Regions from separate parts of the Nocardioides sp. LML1-1-1.1 genome, predicted to be linked through region 1. Evidence: riboswitches for the same ligand, from Rfam matches in the RefSeq annotation. Region 1 holds a riboswitch; the other holds the start of a gene.
The links. Region 1 has a riboswitch for cobalamin ahead of MRBLML1_RS04335 (ribonucleoside-diphosphate reductase subunit alpha). Riboswitches for the same ligand answer to the same signal wherever they lie in the genome.
Positions count from the first base shown of each region.

Region 2: it holds a riboswitch for cobalamin, as region 1 does, so the genes downstream of both, MRBLML1_RS11290 (nitrite reductase) here and MRBLML1_RS04335 (ribonucleoside-diphosphate reductase subunit alpha) in region 1, are expected to answer to the same signal.

Region 1 covers NZ_JBEGHK010000001.1:881,503-891,039, reverse strand. The annotation lists gene MRBLML1_RS04345 (hypothetical protein) at 1-373, opposite strand, end outside; gene MRBLML1_RS04340 (ribonucleotide-diphosphate reductase subunit beta) at 425-1,453, opposite strand; gene MRBLML1_RS04335 (ribonucleoside-diphosphate reductase subunit alpha) at 1,450-3,831, opposite strand; cobalamin riboswitch at 3,937-4,142, opposite strand; cobalamin riboswitch at 4,231-4,425, shown strand; gene MRBLML1_RS04330 (ABC transporter substrate-binding protein) at 4,487-5,473, shown strand; gene MRBLML1_RS04325 (FecCD family ABC transporter permease) at 5,470-6,498, shown strand; gene MRBLML1_RS04320 (ABC transporter ATP-binding protein) at 6,495-7,268, shown strand; gene MRBLML1_RS04315 ((2Fe-2S) ferredoxin domain-containing protein) at 7,265-7,960, shown strand; partial or broken gene MRBLML1_RS04310 (phosphatase PAP2 family protein) at 7,954-8,382, opposite strand; gene MRBLML1_RS04305 (hypothetical protein) at 8,379-9,537, opposite strand, start outside.
Region 2 covers NZ_JBEGHK010000003.1:49,602-59,138, forward strand. The annotation lists gene MRBLML1_RS11270 (cobalt-precorrin-4/precorrin-4 C(11)-methyltransferase) at 1-259, opposite strand, end outside; gene cbiE (precorrin-6y C5,15-methyltransferase (decarboxylating) subunit CbiE) at 256-1,473, opposite strand; gene cobJ (precorrin-3B C(17)-methyltransferase) at 1,461-2,981, opposite strand; gene MRBLML1_RS11285 (precorrin-8X methylmutase) at 2,978-3,643, opposite strand; gene MRBLML1_RS11290 (nitrite reductase) at 3,640-4,485, opposite strand; cobalamin riboswitch at 4,541-4,724, opposite strand; gene MRBLML1_RS11295 (Nif3-like dinuclear metal center hexameric protein) at 4,748-5,869, shown strand; gene MRBLML1_RS11300 (zinc ribbon domain-containing protein) at 5,866-6,609, shown strand; gene MRBLML1_RS11305 (bifunctional RNase H/acid phosphatase) at 6,606-7,763, shown strand; gene yaaA (peroxide stress protein YaaA) at 7,839-8,618, opposite strand; gene MRBLML1_RS11315 (RNB domain-containing ribonuclease) at 8,642-9,537, shown strand, end outside.

The DNA.
Region 1 (9,537 bases):
CGCCGAGGTGGGTCAGCGCCATCGACGGGGTCAGCCCGACCGCGTCGAGCAGGGTCATGCCGCCCGCGGCGTGATGGGCGTGCCCGTGGTGGTGCATCCCGGTCGGCGCCATCATCAGCGTCAGGTGACCCACGGCCTGGGCGCAGAACGCCGTCAGCGCCAGCCGGGGGACGGCGACCCGCCCGCTCGGGGTGAGCGCGACCGCCAACGGCAGCGCGACCCCCAGCACGACCAGGCCGGGCACGAGCAGCACCGTGCCACCACCGGCGACGTGCGCGCACAGCGCGCCGAAGGACGCGACCAGGCCGGCGACGAGGCCGCGGGCAGGCCGGAACCGGCGCCCGGAGGCGGCAGCGGTTCGGGTGGCGGACATCCCCGCCATGGTAGGCGGCGGGTGGGGACCCGCCGCCTACCGGTGCGCGCCTCAGAAGTCCTCGTCGAAGCCCACGGTCCCGCTCACCCCGACCTGGTACGCCGAGACCCGCCGCTCGAAGAAGTTCGACAGCTCCTGGACGTCCTGCAGCTCCATGAAGGCCAGCGGGTTGGGCGATCCGTAGATCGGCTCCAGGCCGAGCCGCTGCATCCGGCGGTCGGCGACGTGCTCCAGGTAGGAGCGCATGTCGGCCGTCGACAGCCCGGCGACGCCCATCCCGAGCAGGTCCTCCGCGAACTGGGCCTCCGCGGCCACGCCGTCCATGAGCATCTGCCGCACCTGCGCGGCGAGGTCGTCGTCGAAGAGGTCCGGCTCCTCCTCGCGCACCGTGTCGACCACGTCGAAGGCGAAGCCCATGTGCATCGACTCGTCGCGGAACACCCAGTTGGTGCCCGAGGCCAGCCCGTTGAGCAGGCCGCGGGAGCGCAGGAAGTAGACGTAGGCGAAGGCGCCGTAGAAGAACAGGCCCTCGATCACGGCGGCGAAGCAGATCAGGTTGAGCAGGAAGGCCCGCCGGTGCTCCTTGGTCTCCAGCCGGTCGAGCTCGAAGACCTTGTCGATCCACCGGAAGCAGAAGTCCGCCTTGTGCTTGATCGACGGGATGTTGTCGACGGCGGCGAAGGCCTCGTGGCGCTCGGTCTCGTCGGGCACGTAGGTGTCGAGCAGGGTGAGGTAGAACTGCACGTGCACCGCCTCCTCGAAGAGCTGCCGGGACAGGTAGAGCCGGCCCTCCGGGGAGTTGATGTGCTGGTAGAGATTGAGCACCAGGTTGTTGGCGACGATGGTGTCGCCGGTGGCGAAGAAGGCGACCAGGCGCGACACCAGGTGCCGCTCGGCCTCGGTGAGCCGCTTCAGGTCGGCGAGGTCGGAGTGCAGGTCCACCTCCTCGACGGTCCAGTTGTTCTTGATGCCGTCGCGGTAGCGCTCGTAGAAGTGCGGGTAGCGCATCGGCCGCAGGGTGAGGTTCATCCCCGGGTCCAGCAGCATCCGGGTGGCGGAGTGGTCGTTGACGGTGCTCACTGGCAGGCCTCGCAGCTCTCGGGGTTCTCGAGGGAGCAGGCGAGTGCTTCCTCGTCGGTGGCGGTGGCAGGGGTGACCGCGACGGTCGCCTGCTGGATGCGCGTCGCGGGCCGCGAGCGCAGGTAGTACGTCGTCTTCAGCCCGCTCTTCCAGGCGAAGGCGTACATCGACGACAGCTTGCCGATCGTCGGTGAGGCGAGGAACAGGTTGAGCGACTGGGCCTGGTCGACGAAGCCCTGTCGCTCGGCGGCCATCTCGATGAGCGCCTTCTGCGGCAGCTCCCAGGCCGTGCGGAACAGCAGCCGTACGTCGTCCGGCAGCTGCCCGATCCCCTGCACCGACCCCTCGGCGCGCTTGATCGCCTCGCGCACCTCCGGGGTCCACAGCCCGCGGCCCTTGAGCTCGCGGACCAGCGCGGAGTTCACCTGCAGGAACTCCCCCGACAGCGTCTCCCGCTTGAACAGGTTGGAGACCTGGGGCTCGATGCACTCGTAGCAGCCCGCGATCGAGGCGATGGTCGCCGTCGGCGCGATCGCGACGAGCAGCGAGTTGCGCAGCCCGTGCTCGGCGACCCGCTCCTTGAGCGCCGCCCACCGCTCGGGCTGGGTGAGGGTGGCGCCCCACAGGTCGGGGTGGAGGTCGCCGCGCGCGGCCCGCGTCTCGTCGTACGACGGGTGGGGGCCGTGCTCCTCGGCGAGCGCGCAGGACACCTCGAGCGCCGTCAGGTGGATCTCCTCGGAGATCCGGGTCGACAACGCCTTGGCCTCGGGGGAGTCGAAGGGCAGCCGCAGCGCGAAGAAGACGTCCTGCAGGCCCATCAGGCCCAGGCCCACCGGCCGCCACCGCGGGTTGGAGGCCGCGGCCGGCTCGCTCGGGTAGTAGTTGATGTCGATGACCCGGTCGAGGAAGGGCACCGCGGTCCGGACGGTCGCGCGCAGCTTCTCCCAGTCGACGTCGGCCCCGCCGGCCGAGCCTGCCGGGACCAGGTGCTGGGCGAGGTTGACCGAGCCGAGGTTGCACACCGCGGTCTCGCCGTCGGAGGACACCTCGATGATCTCGGTGCACAGGTTCGACAGGTGCACCACCGGCCGCCCGGGGCCGGGCTGGTCGCTGGTCTGGTTGCAGAACCGGTTGGCCGCGTCCTTGAAGGTCATCCAGCCGTTGCCGGTCTGGGCCAGGGTGCGCATCATCTTGGCGTAGAGGTCGCGTGCCCTGACCTGGCGGACGTAGCGGCCCTCCGCCTCCGCCCGGCGGTACGCCGTGTCGAACGCCTCGCCCCACAGGTCGGGCAGCTCGGGCGCCTGGTTCGGGTCGACGAGCGACCACGTCTCGTCGGCCTCGACCCGGCGCATGAACTCGTCGGGGATCCAGTTGGCCAGGTTGAGGTTGTGCGTACGACGGGCCTCCTCGCCGGTGTTGTCGCGCAGCTCCAGGAACTCCTCCACGTCCGGGTGCCACGGCTCCAGGTAGACGCACGCCGCGCCCTTGCGCCGTCCGCCCTGGTTGACCGCCGCCACCGAGGAGTCGAGGGTGCGCAGGAACGGGACGATGCCGTTGGACTGGCCGTTGGTGCCGCGGATCAGCGCGCCGCGCGAACGGACGCGGGAGAAGCCGATCCCGATGCCGCCGGCGAACTTCGAGAGCTGGGCGACCTGGGTGTAGCGGGCGTAGATCGACTCCAGCTCGTCGCGCGGGCTGTCCACCAGGTAGCAGGAGGACATCTGGGTGTGCCGGGTGCCGGAGTTGAACAGGGTCGGGCTGCTCGGCAGGTAGGCCAGGCTCGACATCAGCCGGTAGAAGCCGATCGCCTCCTGCGGGGTGCGGGAGAGGCCGCAGGCCACCCGGAGCAGGAAGTACTGCGGTGTCTCGATCACCAGCCGGGTGGTCGGGTGACGCAGCAGGTAGCGGTCGTAGACGGTGCGCAGCCCGAAGTACTCGAACCGCCGGTCGCCGGACTCGTCGATCGCGAAGTCGAGCTTGCGGGCGTTGTCCTTGACGAAGGCCGCGGTCTCGTCGCCGATCACGCCCTCGGCGTGCCCGAGCGCGACGGACTGGCTGAACGAGGCCACGCCCTGGTTGCGGATCTCCTTGTCGACGTAGCCCGCGAGCAGCCGGGCCGCGAGCCGGGAGTACGCCGGCTCCTCGCCGATCAGCTCGGCGGCCGTCTGGATCGAGAGCCGGTCCAGCTCGGCGGTGGTGGCGCCGTCGTACAGGCCGCTGATGGTGCGGGTCGCGACCCGCATCGGGTCGACGTCGGGCAGGTCGCCGCTGACCCGGTCGACCGCCCGGACGATCTTGGCGACGTCGACGTTCTCGTGCTCGCCGTTGCGCTTGCGCACCTGCATGGAGGTGCGGGTGGGTGACTCGATGACCGTCACTGGTCTCTCCCCTCGGAGTCGTGGCTCGCGAGGGGACGACAGCGGTCGACGGCACAGCGCCTTCCAGCCGTCGGCCTTCCCACGAGGCCTCGGACCACCGCACCCGGCGGGTGCGGTGCGCTGGCAGGTCTTCGGACTCGTGGGCGTCCGGCTCGCTCCTACTGGCCGTCGCTTCCCAGGCCCTGAGGCCCAGTGCTGTTGACGGCGGTCGTTCCCACTCACCGCTGCGGGGCAGTCCCGGACTCTCACCGGGTTCCCTCTTGCCTCTCCGGCCCGGGTGGGTCGGAGAACCAGCTGCATCGCCACCATATGTAGGGCCGAGCCCGAGAAGTGGGACCAGATGTAGGGGCGGCGTGTCGCGGGTGAGGAAGGACACGGCGGGCCGGCGGGGCCCGGCGTGCTAGCGTCCGCCTCGCCAGTCGCACTCACGAAGATCGTGGGTCAGGGAACCCGGTGAGAGTCCGGGACTGACGCGCAGCGGTGAGGGTGACGGGCGGGGCAACACGCCACTGGAGCGGGCAATTCGCCGCTCTGGGAAGGCGCTCCGTCCGGTCGATCCCGAGTCCGAAGACCTGCTGGCCGTGGGCCTCGGGGTCCGCGTCACACCCCACCCACACAGGCTTCGCGCAAGAGCCTCGGATCGAAAGAGTGACCCGTGACGTCTCGTCGTCCCCGTTTTCTGCCTGCCCTGCTCGCCCTCCCGCTGGCCCTGTCCGCCTGCGCCGGAGCGCCCGAGCCCGAGAAGAAGGAGGCGGCCGGGGACGGGTTCCCGGTCGAGGCCTCCAGCTGTGGCTACACCTCCACCATCGAGGCGCCGCCCGAGCGCGCGGTGACCATGAACCAGGGCGCCACCGAGGTGATGCTCGCCCTCGGCCTGCAGGACCGGATGGCCGGCACGGCGTACCTCGACGACAGCGTGCCGGCCAAGTGGAAGGCGGCGTACGACGAGGTGGAGGTGCTCTCGAAGGAGTACCCCGACCACGAGTCCCTGCTCGCCGCCGAGCCCGACTTCGTCTACGGCTCCTACTCCAGCGCGTTCGGCGACGAGGCCGCCGGCTCCCAGAAGGAGCTGACGGGCCTCGGCATCGGCTCCTTCGTCTCGCTCTTCGGGTGTGGCGAGAACGAGCCGAGCGCGGACGTCTCGTTCGACGCGGTCTGGGACGAGATCGAGACGGTGGCCGAGGTGTTCGGCGTGCCCGAGCGGGCCGAGGCCCTGGAGGAGGACCAGGAGAAGGCGCTCGACGCGCTCGCGCAGCAGGCGCCGGGCAAGGGCCTGGACGTGTTCTGGTTCGACTCCGGCGACAAGGCGGCCTTCGCGGGCGCCGGTGAGGGCGGCCCGCAGCTCATCCTCGACGCCGTCGGGGCCACCAACGTGTTCGCCGACGTCAAGGGCGGCTGGGCCGACGTCAGCTGGGAGCGGGTCGTGAAGTCAGATCCCGACCTGATCGTGCTCGCGGACGCGAGCTGGTCGAGCGCGCAGGAGAAGATCGCACTGCTGGAGAAGGACCCGGTGCTGAAGAACCTGCGCGCGGTGAAGGCGAAGGCGTACGTCGTGCTGCCGTTCTCCGCCACCACGCCGGGCGTCCGGCTCGCCGACGGCGCGGTGGACCTGGGCGAGCAGCTCGCGCAGCGCTCGCGATGACCCTGGCGGCCCGGCCCCTGGGCGCCGTGCTGACGGTGCTCCTGGCGGCGGCGGTCGTGGTGGCGGTCGGCATCGGCTCGGTGCACGTGCCGGTGACCGACGTGCTGGACGTGGTGCTGCGCCGCTTCGGCGCCGCGGTCGACGCGAGCGTGGTCGACGACCGGATCGTGTGGCAGCTGCGGATGCCCCGCGTGCTGGGAGCCGCGGCCACCGGCGCCGGCCTGGCGATCGCGGGCGCGGTGCTGCAGTCGCTGACCCGCAACGACCTCGCGGACCCTTACCTGCTGGGCATCTCCGGTGGCGCCACGGTGGGCGCCGTCAGCGTGATCGTCCTCGGTGTCGGCGTGGCCGGGCTCGCCGGCGGCGCGGCGCTGGGTGCCGGCGCCTTCCTCGGCGCGCTCGTCGCGCTGGTCCTGGTCCTCGTGCTCGCCACCGGGCGCGGCGGCGACCTGCCTCCGGCGCGGACCGTGCTGGCGGGCGTCGCGGTCGGGCAGATCTGCGCCGCCTACACCTCCTTCGTGGTGATGACCAGCGGCGAGCGGGACGCCGCCCGGCGGGTGCTCGCCTGGACGATGGGCTCGCTCGCGGGCGTGCGCTGGCACAGCGCGGTCGTGCTCCTGGTCGTCGTGCTGCTGGCGACCGTGCTGGTGCTCGCCTTCGCGGCGGACCTCGACGCGTTCGCGTTCGGCGACGCATCGGCGTCCTCGCTCGGCGTACCGGTCGAGCGGGTGCGGTGGATCCTGCTGGTGGGCACCGCCCTGCTGACCGCCTGCCTGGTGGCCTACACGGGCGCGATCGGCTTCGTGGGACTGGTCGTCCCGCACGTCGTACGGCTGGTGTGCGGGCCGCTGCACCGGCGGCTGCTGCCGTTGAGCGCGCTCGCCGGCGCGATCCTCATGGTCGGCGCGGACACCGTCGCCCGCTCGCTGGTCGACGGCCAGGAGATCCCGATCGGCGTGGTGACCGCGGTGCTCGGCGCACCGGTCTTCGCGTGGCTGCTGCGGCGTGAGTCGAGGACCCGATGATCGCGGTGGACCGCCTCACCTGGGGCGTGCGTGGACGGACGATCCTCGACGACGTCGCGCTGACCTGTCCGCCCGGCGCGGTCACCGGGCTGCTCGGGCCGAACGGCTCGGGGAAGACCACGCTGCTGCACCTGATGGCCGGGCTGCGCCGCGCGGACGCCGGCGCGGTGCACCTCGACGGCGACGACGTGCACCGGCTGCCCGCGCGCGAGCGGGCCCGCCGGATCGCGGTCCTGGAGCAGCACTCCTCGACCGGGTTGCCGCTCACCGCGCGCCAGGTCGTCGAGCTCGGCCGGATCCCGCACCGCGGGCGCTGGCCGGCCCGGCACGACGAGGGCGCCGCCGAGATCGCCGAGGCGCTCCGCCTGGCCGAGATCGAGCACCTCGTCGACCGGGACTGGCGGACGCTGTCCGGCGGTGAGCGCCAGCGGGTCCAGCTCGCCCGCGCGCTGACCCAGCGGCCCGACGTGCTGATGCTGGACGAGCCGACCAACCACCTCGACCTCGCCCACCAGATCGACCTCCTGGCCACCGTCCGCGCGCTCGGCCGCACCGTCGTCGCCGCGCTGCACGACCTCGACCTGGCCGCGGCCTTCTGCGACCACCTGGTCGTGCTCCGGGACGGCCGGGTGGTCGCGGCCGGCCCGCCGGAGGAGGTGCTGAGCGCCGCGCTCGTCGCGGACGTCTACGGCGTGGAGGCGAGCGTCGGGCGGCACGAGACCTCGGGCCGGCTGCACGTGGTGTGGCACGACGAGCGGGCGGTGCGGTGAGCGCCGCGGTGGTCCTGGTGCCGCTCGGCGTCGACGCCGAGCGGCACGTCGAGGACCTCCGTGCCGTCGCCGCGGCCACCGGCGCGACCCTCGCCTTCCTCCAGGCCGGTACGCCGGCCGTGGCCGACGAGCTCGACCGGCTGGCCGCGTGCGGGGTCACCGCCGTCGAGCTCGTCGGTCTCGGCCTCGGCGCCCCGACGGCCCGCTCCTGGCTGCGCCGGGTCGCGGGCGACTGGGTGCGCCGGCACCCGGAGGTGACCGTGGTCGTGGCGGAGCGCCCGGTGACCGGGTCCGAGGCGCCGCTCACCTCGCCCGCGTGGGAGGACGTGCCCCGGCACGCCCGTCAGGTGCTGGTCTGCCGCGGACCACGCTGCTCGGCGCGCGGCTCGGACGCGACCGCGGCGGCGCTGGCCGACGAGCTGCGCCGGCGCGGGCTCGGCGACGACGACGTGCTGCTGACCGCGACCGGCTGCCTGTTCCCCTGCAACCAGGCGCCACTGGTGGTCGTCCACCCCGACGACGCCTGGTACGGCGCGGTCGACCCGGAGTGCGCCCGTCGGATCGTCGGGGACCACCTCGTCGAGGACGCCCCGGTGGCCGCCCACCGGCTGGCGAGGAACCGGAGCACCAGCACCGAGGCACCGACGGAGAGCACGCCGAGCACCATCCCGCCGGCCACGTCGCTGGGGTAGTGCCGGCCGAGCAGGACCCGGTCCGCCGCGACCAGCAGCACGGTCAGCGCCCCCGCCACCGCGGTCCCGCCACGGCGCCCGGTCGCCACCAGCAGCGCCAGCACCAGCGCCGTCACCCCGGAGGTGTGGCCGGAGGGGAAGGCCGGGGTGTGGACCGCGTGCGCGGCGACCTGCCAGTCCGGGCGTGGGCGGCCGACGACCGCCTTGAGCACGGCCGTCGCCACCACGGTGCCGGCCGTCGAGCCGCCCACGAGCGCGGCGGCCCCCCAGGCCCGCCGTGCCGTGAGGAGCCCGGCGACGAGCACCGCGACCGCGACCAGCACGGGCTGGGCGAAGGCGACCTCCACCGCGTGCAGGACGGGCACCAGGCCGTGCCCGGCGGCCCAGTGGGTGGCGGGCCGGCCCAGTCCGTCGGGACTCATCCGAGCGTGCCGATCAGCGTCGTCAGGGCGCCGGTCTCCGCCTGCTCGTCGGGGGAGGACGCGCGGACCGCGGTGAGCACCGCGTCGACCTCGTGGTCGACGTACGTCCAGGTGGTGCAGTCCTTCGCCACCAAACGGTCCTGCGCGTCGTCCCAGGCGGTCTCCAGGTCCGTCGCGCGCGCGGAGGCCCCCGACCGGTCACCGGAGCGGACCCGGCTCAGCGTGTCCTGGGTGATCGTCCGGAAGCGGCGCAGGTCGGCCGCGGGGAACGCCGAGGCCGCGGCGACGTGCGTGCCCGGGCCGGAGCAGGTCGGCGCGGCTCCCTCCTCGGCGGCGAGGGCGTCCTGGTGCGGCTGGCTGTGGGCCCAGCCCAGGACGCCGCAGGTGGCGACCGCTGCGAGGCCGAGCACGGCCAGGGAGATCCGCTGCCGGTGCTCGGAGGTGACCGGTGCCGTCGGGGCCGCCTGCTCCTCCACCACGTCGGCCCGGCTCAGGGACAGGTAGACGACGCAGGCGAGGATCGCGCCGAGGAAGACCAGGCTGGTGCCGAAGGTGCCCAGCCCCAGGCCGTGGTCCTTGGCCGGGGTGGCCAGCCAGTCGCCGATGTTGGCGCCCAGCGGGCGGGTCAGGATGTAGGCCAGCCAGAAGGACAGCACCGCGTTGGCACCGAAGCGCCAGAGCCCGGTCACCAGCGCGATGAGCGTCAGCGGCAGCAGCACGGACTGGCCCGGCGCCCAGCCGGTCAGCTGGAGGGTCCAGTCGCCGGTGGCGGTGCCGAGGGCGAAGGTGACCAGGACCGCGAGCCAGTACCAGCTCTCGCGTGGGGTGGTGTCGATGCTGTGGATCGACAGGGTCCGCTCGCGGGCGTACCAGGCACCGAACACCGCGGCCAGCAGGACGGCGAAGACGGTGCTGCTGATCCACAGCGGGACGCCGAGCCGGTCGGTCAGGATGTCGGTGTAGAGCGTCCCGGTGACGCTCACGACGACCACGGTCAGCCAGTAGGCCGCGGGGACGTAGGCGCGCAGCCGCATCTGCACGGCGAGCACGGCGACGAAGACCACCGTGAAGAGGACAGCGGTGGGCACCAGGCCGAAGCCGAGCGTCTCGTTGATGTAGTCGGCGAAGCTCTCACCGACCGTGGTGCAGAGGATC
Region 2 (9,537 bases), on a different contig from region 1:
AGAGCGACGGGTCGCCCGAGGTCAGCCGGACGACGTCCTGGCCGGCGGCGTCGGCCTCGACCAGCACCGCCGTGATCCGGTCGAGGTCGAGCTCCTGGGTGTCGACGAGCCGGGTCGCGGGGCGGCAGTGCGAGAGCACCGCGGCGTCGAGGTAGGTGCCGGGGTAGAGCACCACGTCCGCGCTGCCGAGCAGGGCCGCGGCGCGCAGCGTGATCAGGTCGGCGGCGCCGGGCCCGGCTCCCACGAAGTGCACGGTCATCGGGACTCCTTGGTCCAGGACCACTGCACGACCGCGCGGGCCGGCGTCCATCCGGTGAACCGCCCGCCCAGCGGGGTCACGTGCTCCACGGACAACCGGGTCAGCTCACCGCCGTGGGCGTGGAACGCCTCGACGAGCAGTGCCTCGGTCTCCAGGGTCACCCCGTGCGCGACCAGCCGGCCGTTGGGCGCCAGGTGCTCCCGGCACAGGTCGAGCAGGCCGGGGGCGGTGGCGCCGCCGCCGACGAAGACCGCGTGCGGCGTCGGCAGGTCGGCGAGAGCGTCGGGCGCGCGGCCGATCACGACCTCCAGGCGGGGTACGCCGAGGGTCGCGGCGTTGCGTGCCACCCGCTCCGCCCGCTCGGGGTCCGCCTCGACCGCCACCGCGGAGGTGCGCGGGTGGGCACGCAGCCACTCGATGCCGACGGAGCCGGCGCCCGCGCCGACGTCCCAGAGCAGGTGGCCAGGACGCGGGGCGAGCCGGGAGAGCGCGCTGGCGCGGACGTCGCGCTTGGTGAGCTGTCCGTCGTGCTCGAAGAGGCCGTCGTCGATGCCGGTGGCCCAGGTGTTGGTGTCGTCCTCGGCGGTGGGCACCTCGACCGCGATCACGTTGAGGCGGGGCTGGGGACCGGTCCACGCGCCGAGGTCGGAGGGGATCCCGGTGTACCGCGACTCCTGCGGCGTGCCGAGGTCGCCGAGCACGGTCATCCTGGCGTCGTCGAAGCCGTCGGTGTCGAGCAGCTCGGCCACGGCCAGGGGCGTGCGCTCGTCCGACGACAGCACCAGCAGCCGGGCGCCGGCGGCCAGCTCGCGCCGCAGCGCCGCCACGTCCCGGCCCACGAGCGAGACGACCGTCGATTCCTCCGCGGACCAGCGCATCCGGGCCCGGGCGAGCGCGACGGAGGAGACCGCGGGCACCACCTCGACGGCGTCGGGCCCGAGCAGGCGGACGAGCGTCGTACCGATGCCGGACACCAGGGGGTCGCCGGAGGCCAGCGCGACGACCCGGCGCCCGTCGTGCTCACCGAGGAAGGTGGCGAGCGACGACATCGGACGCGGCCAGGCGGCCCGGACCTGCCCGTCGACCGGCGGCGCCAGGGCGAGGTGCCGCTCGCCGCCGAGCAGCACCTCGGCGCCCTCGACCAGCGCGAGCGAGGCCGGAGGGAGGTGGCCGTCGGCGCCGATGCCGACGACGGTGACCCTCAGTCCACCCATCGCGGCGTCCAGACCGTGCCGTCGGCCTCCGCGCGGGTGGCGGAGGCACCGATGATGAGCAGGCACTTCATGTCGATGCTGTCGGTGTCGAGCCCGCCGAGGGTGGTGACCGTCAGCGACTCCTCGTCCCGGCCGACGTCGCGGCCCACGACCACGACCGTGTCGGGGGAGCGGTGCTCGAGCAGGATCTTCTGCATCTCCACGACCTGCTCGCGCCGCGAGCGCGAGGCCGGGTTGTAGACGCCGAGCACCAGGTCGGCCTCCGCGACCAGCCGCAGCCGCCGCTCGACGACCGCCCACGGCTTGAGCCGGTCGGACAGGCTCAGCACCGCGAAGTCCGCGCCGATCGGGGCGCCCGCCCGCGCGGCGACCGCCTGGATCGCGCTCACGCCGGGCAGGACCCGCACCGGCACGCCGGCGTACGCCGGGTCGGCCGCGGCCTCGAAGACGGCCGATGCCATCCCGAACACCCCGGCGTCACCGCCGGAGACCACCGCGACCTTCGCGCCCTGCCGCGCGAGGTCGAGCGCGAACCGGGCCCGGTCGACCTCGACGGTGTTGCCCGAGGCGTGCCGCTGGAGGCCGGGGCGCTGCGGCACCCGGTTGACGTACGGCGCGTAGCCCACCACGTGCGACACCTCGGCCAGCGCGGCGGAGGCCTCCGGGGTCAGCCAGCCGTCCGGGCCCGGTCCGAGGCCGATCACGAGCAGCTCGGCGGCGTCCGGCTCGACGGCGGCGACCTCGGCCGCGACCTCCGTGCCGGTGCGCAGCCGCGCGGCCGACGAGGGGCGCGCGGAGTCGCCGGGGACCACGATCAGCGAGAAGTAGGGGACCGAGTCGGCATCCACCTCGGCGACCGGCAGCCAGCGCTCCTCGGGCTGGGAGGCACGCTCGACGTAGAGCGCGCCGTCGAGCCGGCCGGCCTGCTCCAGCGCGGAGCGGACGGCGGGGAAGGTGCGGCCGAGCTTCATGATGACCGCGCCGTCGGTGTCGGCGAGGCGGCGGGCCAGCTCGGGCTCGGGCAGCGTGCCGGGGAGCACCGTGAGCACGTCGTCCTGGCGCACCAGCGGCGCGGGCACGGTCGCGGTCGCGGCGGCGAAGGCGGGCACCCCCGGCACGACGTCGACCGGGAAGCGGTCGCGGAAGCGGTCGAGGAGGTACATCGAGGAGCCGTAGAACAGCGGGTCGCCCTCGGCCAGCAGGACCACGTCGCGGCCGGCGTCGAGGTGGACGGCCAGCCGCGCCTCGCAGTCGTCGTAGAAGTCGGCCAGCGCGCCGACGTACCCGCCGGGGTGGTCGGTGGTGCCGGTCGTGACCGGGTAGCGCAGCTCCTCCTCCACGGCGTCCGCCGGGATCAGGTGCGCCGCGATCCTGCGGGCGTGGGAGTCCTTGCGGACGCCGGCGTGGAAGGCCACGACCGCCGCGGCGCCGATGAGGCGCTCCGCCTTGCGGGTGATCAGCTCGGGGTCGCCGGGACCGATGCCGACGACGTGGAACTGCCCGGTCATTCCGCCTCCTGGGCGAGCGCGTTGACGGCCGACGATGCCATGGCCGAGCCGCCACGGCGACCACGGACGGTGACGAACGGGATGTCGATGCCGTGCTCGTCGGCGAAGGCGGCCAGTGCGTCCTTGGACTCCGCGGCCCCGATGAAGCCGACCGGGCAGCCGACGATCGCGGCCGGGCGCGGCGCGCCGTCGAGGATCATCTCCAGCAGGTGGAAGAGCGCGGTCGGAGCGTTGCCGATCGCGACGACGGCGCCGTCGAGGTACGGCGTCCACAGCGAGACCGCCGCCGCGGTGCGCGTGGTCGACCACTGCTCCGCCAGCGCGGGGACCCGCTCGTCGGTGAGGAAGCAGTGCACCGGGTTGTCCGCGGGCAGGCGGCCGGCGGTGATGCCCATCGCGACCATCCGGGCGTCGCAGAGGATCGGCGCGCCCGCGGCGAGCGCGGCACGGCCGGCCTCGGCCAGCCGGGGGTGGACGACGAGGTCGCGGACCAGGTCGGTCTGGCCGCTGCCGTGGATCATCCGGACGGCGACCTTCTCCGCGTCCGCCGGAACCCCGGACAGGTCCGACTCGCGGCGGATCGTGGCGAAGGAGTCGACGTAGATCGCCGGCCCGTCGGCGATGTAGTCGTACCGACGCGGGGGAGCGGTCAGGTCGGTCATGAGGTCTCCTCGGGGGACGGCTCGGGGATCAGGACGCCGTGCCACGGGGTCACGACGACGGTCTCGGCTCGCCAGCCGGCGAGGTCGGCGGACGTCAGCCCGTCCTCGCCGACCGGCACGTGCTCGCCGCCGGCCACCGGGCCGAACGGCAGCGGCTCGCCGCGGACGTCCGCGCCGGGCTCCGGAGCGCGGGCCGGCGCCAGGGGAGCGGGCAGCTCGTCCACGTGCCAGGCCGCGGCCGGACCGGTGCCGCGGGCGGACAGGAAGGCGCGGGCGAGACCGGCGAGCGCGTCCGCGGCCTCGGCCAGCGCGACGACCTCGCCCCAGCCCTCGCCGACGCGGAGCTGGGCGCTCTCGCGGTCGAGCGCGACCAGGCCGAGGTCCTTGTGCCGGTCGGCGAGGTCGCCGCGGCCGTCGTCGAGGGTGAACAGGAAGCGGCCCGGCAGGCCGGCCAGCCCCTCGTCGCCGAGCAGCAGCGCATCGAGCGCGGCCACCACCGGGCCCAGGTCGGCGCGGCCGCCGGCGTACCCGGTCTGGGGGGAGGCCAGCACGTTGCGGACCCGGTCGTGGGCACGTGAGGGGAGCAACCCGGTCGCCTCCAGCGCGGCCAGTGCCTCGTCGGCGAGACGGTCGCCGGTCAGCGGCATCGCCCGGACCTGCAGGTTCGCGCGGCCGGTCAGCCGGACCCGGCCGTCACCGTACTCGGCGGCGACCTCCGCCAGCGCGCGCAGCGCGGAGAGCGCCACTCGGCCGCCGGGGACCCGGATCCGCACCAGGCCACCGTCGTCGGCCGGCCACGGGTGCACGATGCCCGGGCACCGGTCCGGTCGGCTGCGCGCCATGTGTGGTCCTTCGAGGCCGGGGATCCTCGCGATCTCCCCTCACGACCTCGCGAGCGGTACGTCGCAAGGGCCAGCAGGTCTTCGGACTCGGGATCATCCGGTGCGGAGCGTCTTCCCAGGCCCCGGAGGGTCCAGTGACGTCGTGCTCCGCCCGTCACCCACACCGCTGCGCGTCAGTCCCGGACTCGCACCGGGTTCCCTGACCTCCGGGGAGGTCGACTGGCAGCCGCACACTACCAACGGCCCCGCTAGCCTGGCCGACATGCCCGCGCTCGAGGACGTCGTCGACCTGGTCCACGGCTGGTACCCACCGGCCACCGCCGACTCCTGGGACGCCGTCGGCCTCGTCGCCGGCGACCCGGCCCAGCCGGTGAAGAAGGTGCTGCTCGCCGTCGACCCGACGCCGGCGGTCGCCGAGGAGGCCGCCGACTGGAAGGCCGACCTGCTCGTCGTGCACCACCCGCTCTTCCTCAAGCCGGTGCACGGCGTCGCGGCGACCACGCCCAAGGGGCGCACCCTGCACACCCTGACCAAGGCCGGTACGGCGCTGCTGACCGCGCACACGAACGCCGACCAGGCCGTGGGCGGGGTCTCGGAGGCGCTCGCCCTGGCGATCGGGCTCACCGACCTCGCCCCGATCCTCCCCGCGCCTGGCGGTCCGCGCGACAAGGTCACCGTCTTCGTGCCCGCCGACGCCGCCGCGCCCGTGCGGGCCGCGATGGCCGAGGCCGGTGCCGGCCGGATCGGCGACTACGACTTCGCCTCGTTCACCAGCGCGCCCGGCGAGGGCCGGTTCCGCCCGCTGGAGGGCGCGGAGCCGATGGTCGGCACCGTCGGTGAGCTGGCGACCGTCGAGGAGGTGCGGATCGAGGTGGTCCTCGACCGTGCGGTCCGCGGCGAGGTGGTCCGCGCCCTGCTCGCCGCGCACCCCTACGAGGAGCCGGCCTACGACGTCGTCGAGGTCGCCGACCCCGGGCTCGCCGCCACCGGCACCGGCCGGATCGGCAGCCTTCCCCAGGTGACCCTCGCCGAGCTCGCGGGCACCATCTCGGCCGCGCTGCCGACCACGGCGGCCGGCGTACGGGTGGCGGGGGACCCGGACCGGCCGGTACGACGTGTCGCGGTCTGCGGCGGCGCCGGCGACTTCCTGCTCGACCGGGTCGCCGGGCTCGACGTGGACGCCTACGTCACCAGCGACCTGCGCCACCACCCGGCCGCGGAGTTCACCGAGAAGGGCGGCCCGGCACTCGTCGACGTCTCCCACTGGGCGGCCGAGTGGACCTGGCTGCCCGTCGTCGCGCGACGCCTGACCGACGCCCTCGGCGACGCGGTCGACACCCGGGTGAGCGAGATCGTCACCGATCCTTGGACAATGCACCTGTGAACGCCGACCCCGCCGCCCAGCTCCGCCTGCTCGACCTCCAGGCCCTCGACTCCCAGGTCGACCAGCTCCGGCACGTGCGGGCCAACCCGCCGCAGGCCGCGCAGATCAAGGAGCTGCTCGGTCGCCGCGGTGACGTCGACGGCCGGCTGCGCGACCAGCGCATCGTCGTGGACGACCTCACCGCGGCCCAGGCCAAGGCGGACGCCGACGTGGAGCAGGTCAAGGCGCGTCGTACGCGTGACCGGGACCGGATGGACTCCGGTGCCATCGCCGACCCCAAGGCGCTGGAGCGGATGCAGCACGAGCTGGCCTCGCTGGAGCGCCGGATCTCCACCCTGGAGGACGAGGAGCTGGAGGTGATGGAACAGCTCGAGGAGGCGCAGGCCGCGCTCGCCGAGCTGACCGCGGCCCTCGAGGAGATCGACACCGAGCTGGGCGCGCTGACCACCGCGCGCGACGAGAAGGCCGGAGAGCTGGACGCCGAGATCCTCGCCGTCAGCACCCGCCGCGACCCGATCGTCGCCGACATCCCGGCCGACCTCCTCGCGCTCTACGACCGGCTGCGCGCCAGCAAGGGCGGGGTCGCCGTCGGTGCCCTGCGCGCCCGCCAGTGCGGCGGCTGCCAGTTGGCCCTCGACGCCGGTGAGCTCGCCGAGATCCGGGCGCTGTCCGCGGACACGGTGGTCCGGCACGAGGAGTGCCAGCGGATCCTGGTCCGCACGCCCGAGAGCGGGCTGTGACGCGCCGGGTCGTCGTCGAGGCCGACGGCGGCTCGCGCGGCAACCCCGGCCCGGCGTCGTACGGCGCCGTGCTGCGTGACGCCGCGAGCGGCGCCGTGCTCGCCGAGGACGCCCGGACGATCGGGGTGGCGACCAACAACGTGGCGGAGTACTCCGGCCTCGTCGCCGGCCTCGCGCTCGCCGTCGAGCACGCGCCGGGTGCGGTCGTCGAGGTGCGGATGGACTCCAAGCTCGTCGTCGAGCAGATGTCGGGGCGCTGGAAGATCAAGCACGCCGACATGAAGGTCCTGGCGGCCGAGGCGGCCGCGATCGCGCCGGAGGGCACGACCTACACCTGGGTCCCGCGCGCCGAGAACGCCCACGCCGACCGGCTGGCGAACGAGGCGCTCGACGGCGTCCGAGACGGCGTCAGCCTGCCCGGCGACGGCGTCGCCGACGCTCCGGAGTCCGCCGCGGAGGAGGCGTCCTCGCCCGCGACCGGTCCGGGGGAGCCGACCACGATCGTGCTGGTCCGCCACGGCGTCACCCCGCACACCACCGGGCGTCGCTTCTCGGGCGGGCTCGGCGGCGACAACCCCGCCCTGTCGGAGGAGGGCCGCGAGCAGGCGGCCGAGGTGGCCGCGTGGCTGGTCGAGCTGAAGGAGAGCATCGACGCGGTGGTGACCTCCCCGGTCCGTCGTACCCGCGAGACGGCGGAGGCGGTCGCGAGCGCGCTCGGCCTGCCGCTCACCGAGGAGCCGGGCTTCGCCGAGATGGAGTTCGGCGAGTGGGACGGGATGACCTTCACCGAGGTCGCCGAGCGCGACCAGGAGCGGATGGAGGCGTGGTTCGCCGACATGGCCGTCGCGCCGCCGGGCGGTGAGTCCTTCCTCGAGGTCCGCGAGCGGGTGCTCGCCGGGCTCGACCGGCTGCTCGACGAGCACGCCGGCCGGACGGTGGTGGTGGTCAGCCACGTGACCCCGATCAAGACCCTCGTCGCGCACGTGATGGAGGCGCCGCTCGACGCGCTCTTCCGGATGGAGCTCGCGCCCGCGGCGGTCTCGGTGATCGCGTTCTACCCCGACCCGCGCACCGGGGAGCGGCGTGGCTCGCTGCGCTTCTTCAACGCGCTCGCGCCCGGCCGCCGCACGTTGCGCGACACCGGACGCTGGTGACTCTCGCCCGTCGTACCGGACGAAATGGTCGTGGATCAGGCGATCTCACGACCATTCCGTCCGGTACGACGGCGCTCAGAGCTCGCTGACGACCACGTCGAGCTGGGTGCCGGTCCTCGTCGGCGCGCCCACCTCGACGGTCCAGCCGAGCCGCTCCAGCGTGCTCGCGAGCGCGGCGGGCGTGCGCGGGTCGGCGCCGTCCTCCAGCAGGGCGCGCACGATCCGGCCCTTGGTCGCCTTGTTGAAGTGGCTGACCACCTTGCGGGTGCCCTGGTGCTCGTGCAGCACCCGGACCGTGGCGGTCCGCTTCGCCAGGTCGGGCCCGGGCCGCCAGAAGGCGGCGTACATCCCCGAGCGCAGGTCCACGAACAGTCCCTTGCCGATCGCCTCGCCCATCACCGGCGCCAGCGCCTCGCGCCAGACCCCGGCCACCGGGCCGAGGGCGGGCAGGCTGACGTCCCCCGAGAGCCGGTACGACGGGATGCGGTCCCCGAGCCGGACCAGGCCGAACAGGCTGGACGCCACGCCGAGCCGGGAGGTCGCGCGACGCTTGGCCGCCGCGGAGAGGGTCTCGACGTCGAGCGCGTCGTACAGGACGCCGGTGTAGATGCGGTCGGCCCGCGCGGTGGGCGCGTCCGGCAGGTCGGCGTTGCGCTCGACGAGGTCGCGCTGCCCGGCGGACAGGCCGAGCACGGCGGCCGCCTTGTCGGGGTCCTCGCGGCACAGGGTGACCAGCGCGTCGAGCACCTCGGTGCGCGCGGCGGTCAGCGCGGGGGAGGAGAGCGCGGCGAGATCGAGCGACTTGCCCCGCGACGGAACGGACTTGCCCTCGCTCGGCGGCAGCAGGATCAGCACCGGGCAAGGATAGGGTCGAGGTCATGCCCAGCAACGTCGTGGTCCGGGTCAAGGCGAGCTCTCCGGAGGTGCAGGAGGGGCTGCGGGCGATCGCCCGCGAGCTCGAGCTCCCCGACGGCTTCCCCGCCGAGGTCGAGGCCGCCGCCGAGCGTGCCGCCGCCGGTGCGGTGCTCCCGGACCTCGACCGGACCGACCTGCCGTTCATCACGATCGACCCCGAGGGCTCGATGGACCTGGACCAGGCCGTGCACATCGAGAAGGCGGGCGACGGGTACGTCGTCCACTACGCCATCGCCGACGTCGCCGCCTTCGTCCGTCCCGGCGACCCGGTCGACGAGGAGGCGCATCGGCGCGGGGAGACGCTCTACGGCGCCGGCACCCGCATCCCGCTGCACCCGCCGGCGCTGTCCGAGGACGCCGCCTCGCTGCTGCCCGAGCAGGTCCGCCCGGCGCTGCTGTGGACCATCGAGGTCGACGCCGCCGGCGCCCTGGGCAAGGTCTCGGTCGAGCGGGCCAAGGTCCGCTCCACCGCTCGCTGGTCCTACGTCGAGGCGCAGGAGGCGCTCGACGACGGCACCGCCGGCGACGTGCTGGTGCTGCTGCGGGAGGTGGGCAGGCTGCGCGAGCAGCAGGAGGTCGACCGCGGCGGTGTCTCGCTCCCGCTGCCGGAGCAGGAGGTCGACGAGGCCGACGGCGGCTTCCGCCTGGTGTTCCGCCAGCAGCTCCCGGTGGAGCAGTGGAACGCGCAGATCTCGCTGCTCACCGGCATCGGCGCCGCCTCGCTGATGGTCGGCGCGAAGATCGGCCTGCTCCGGACGCTGCCGCCCGCCGACCCACGCGACGTCGCCCGCCTGCGCCGGGTCGCCAAGGGCCTGCGGATCTCCTGGCCCGACGACCTCGACTACCCGGCGTTCATCCG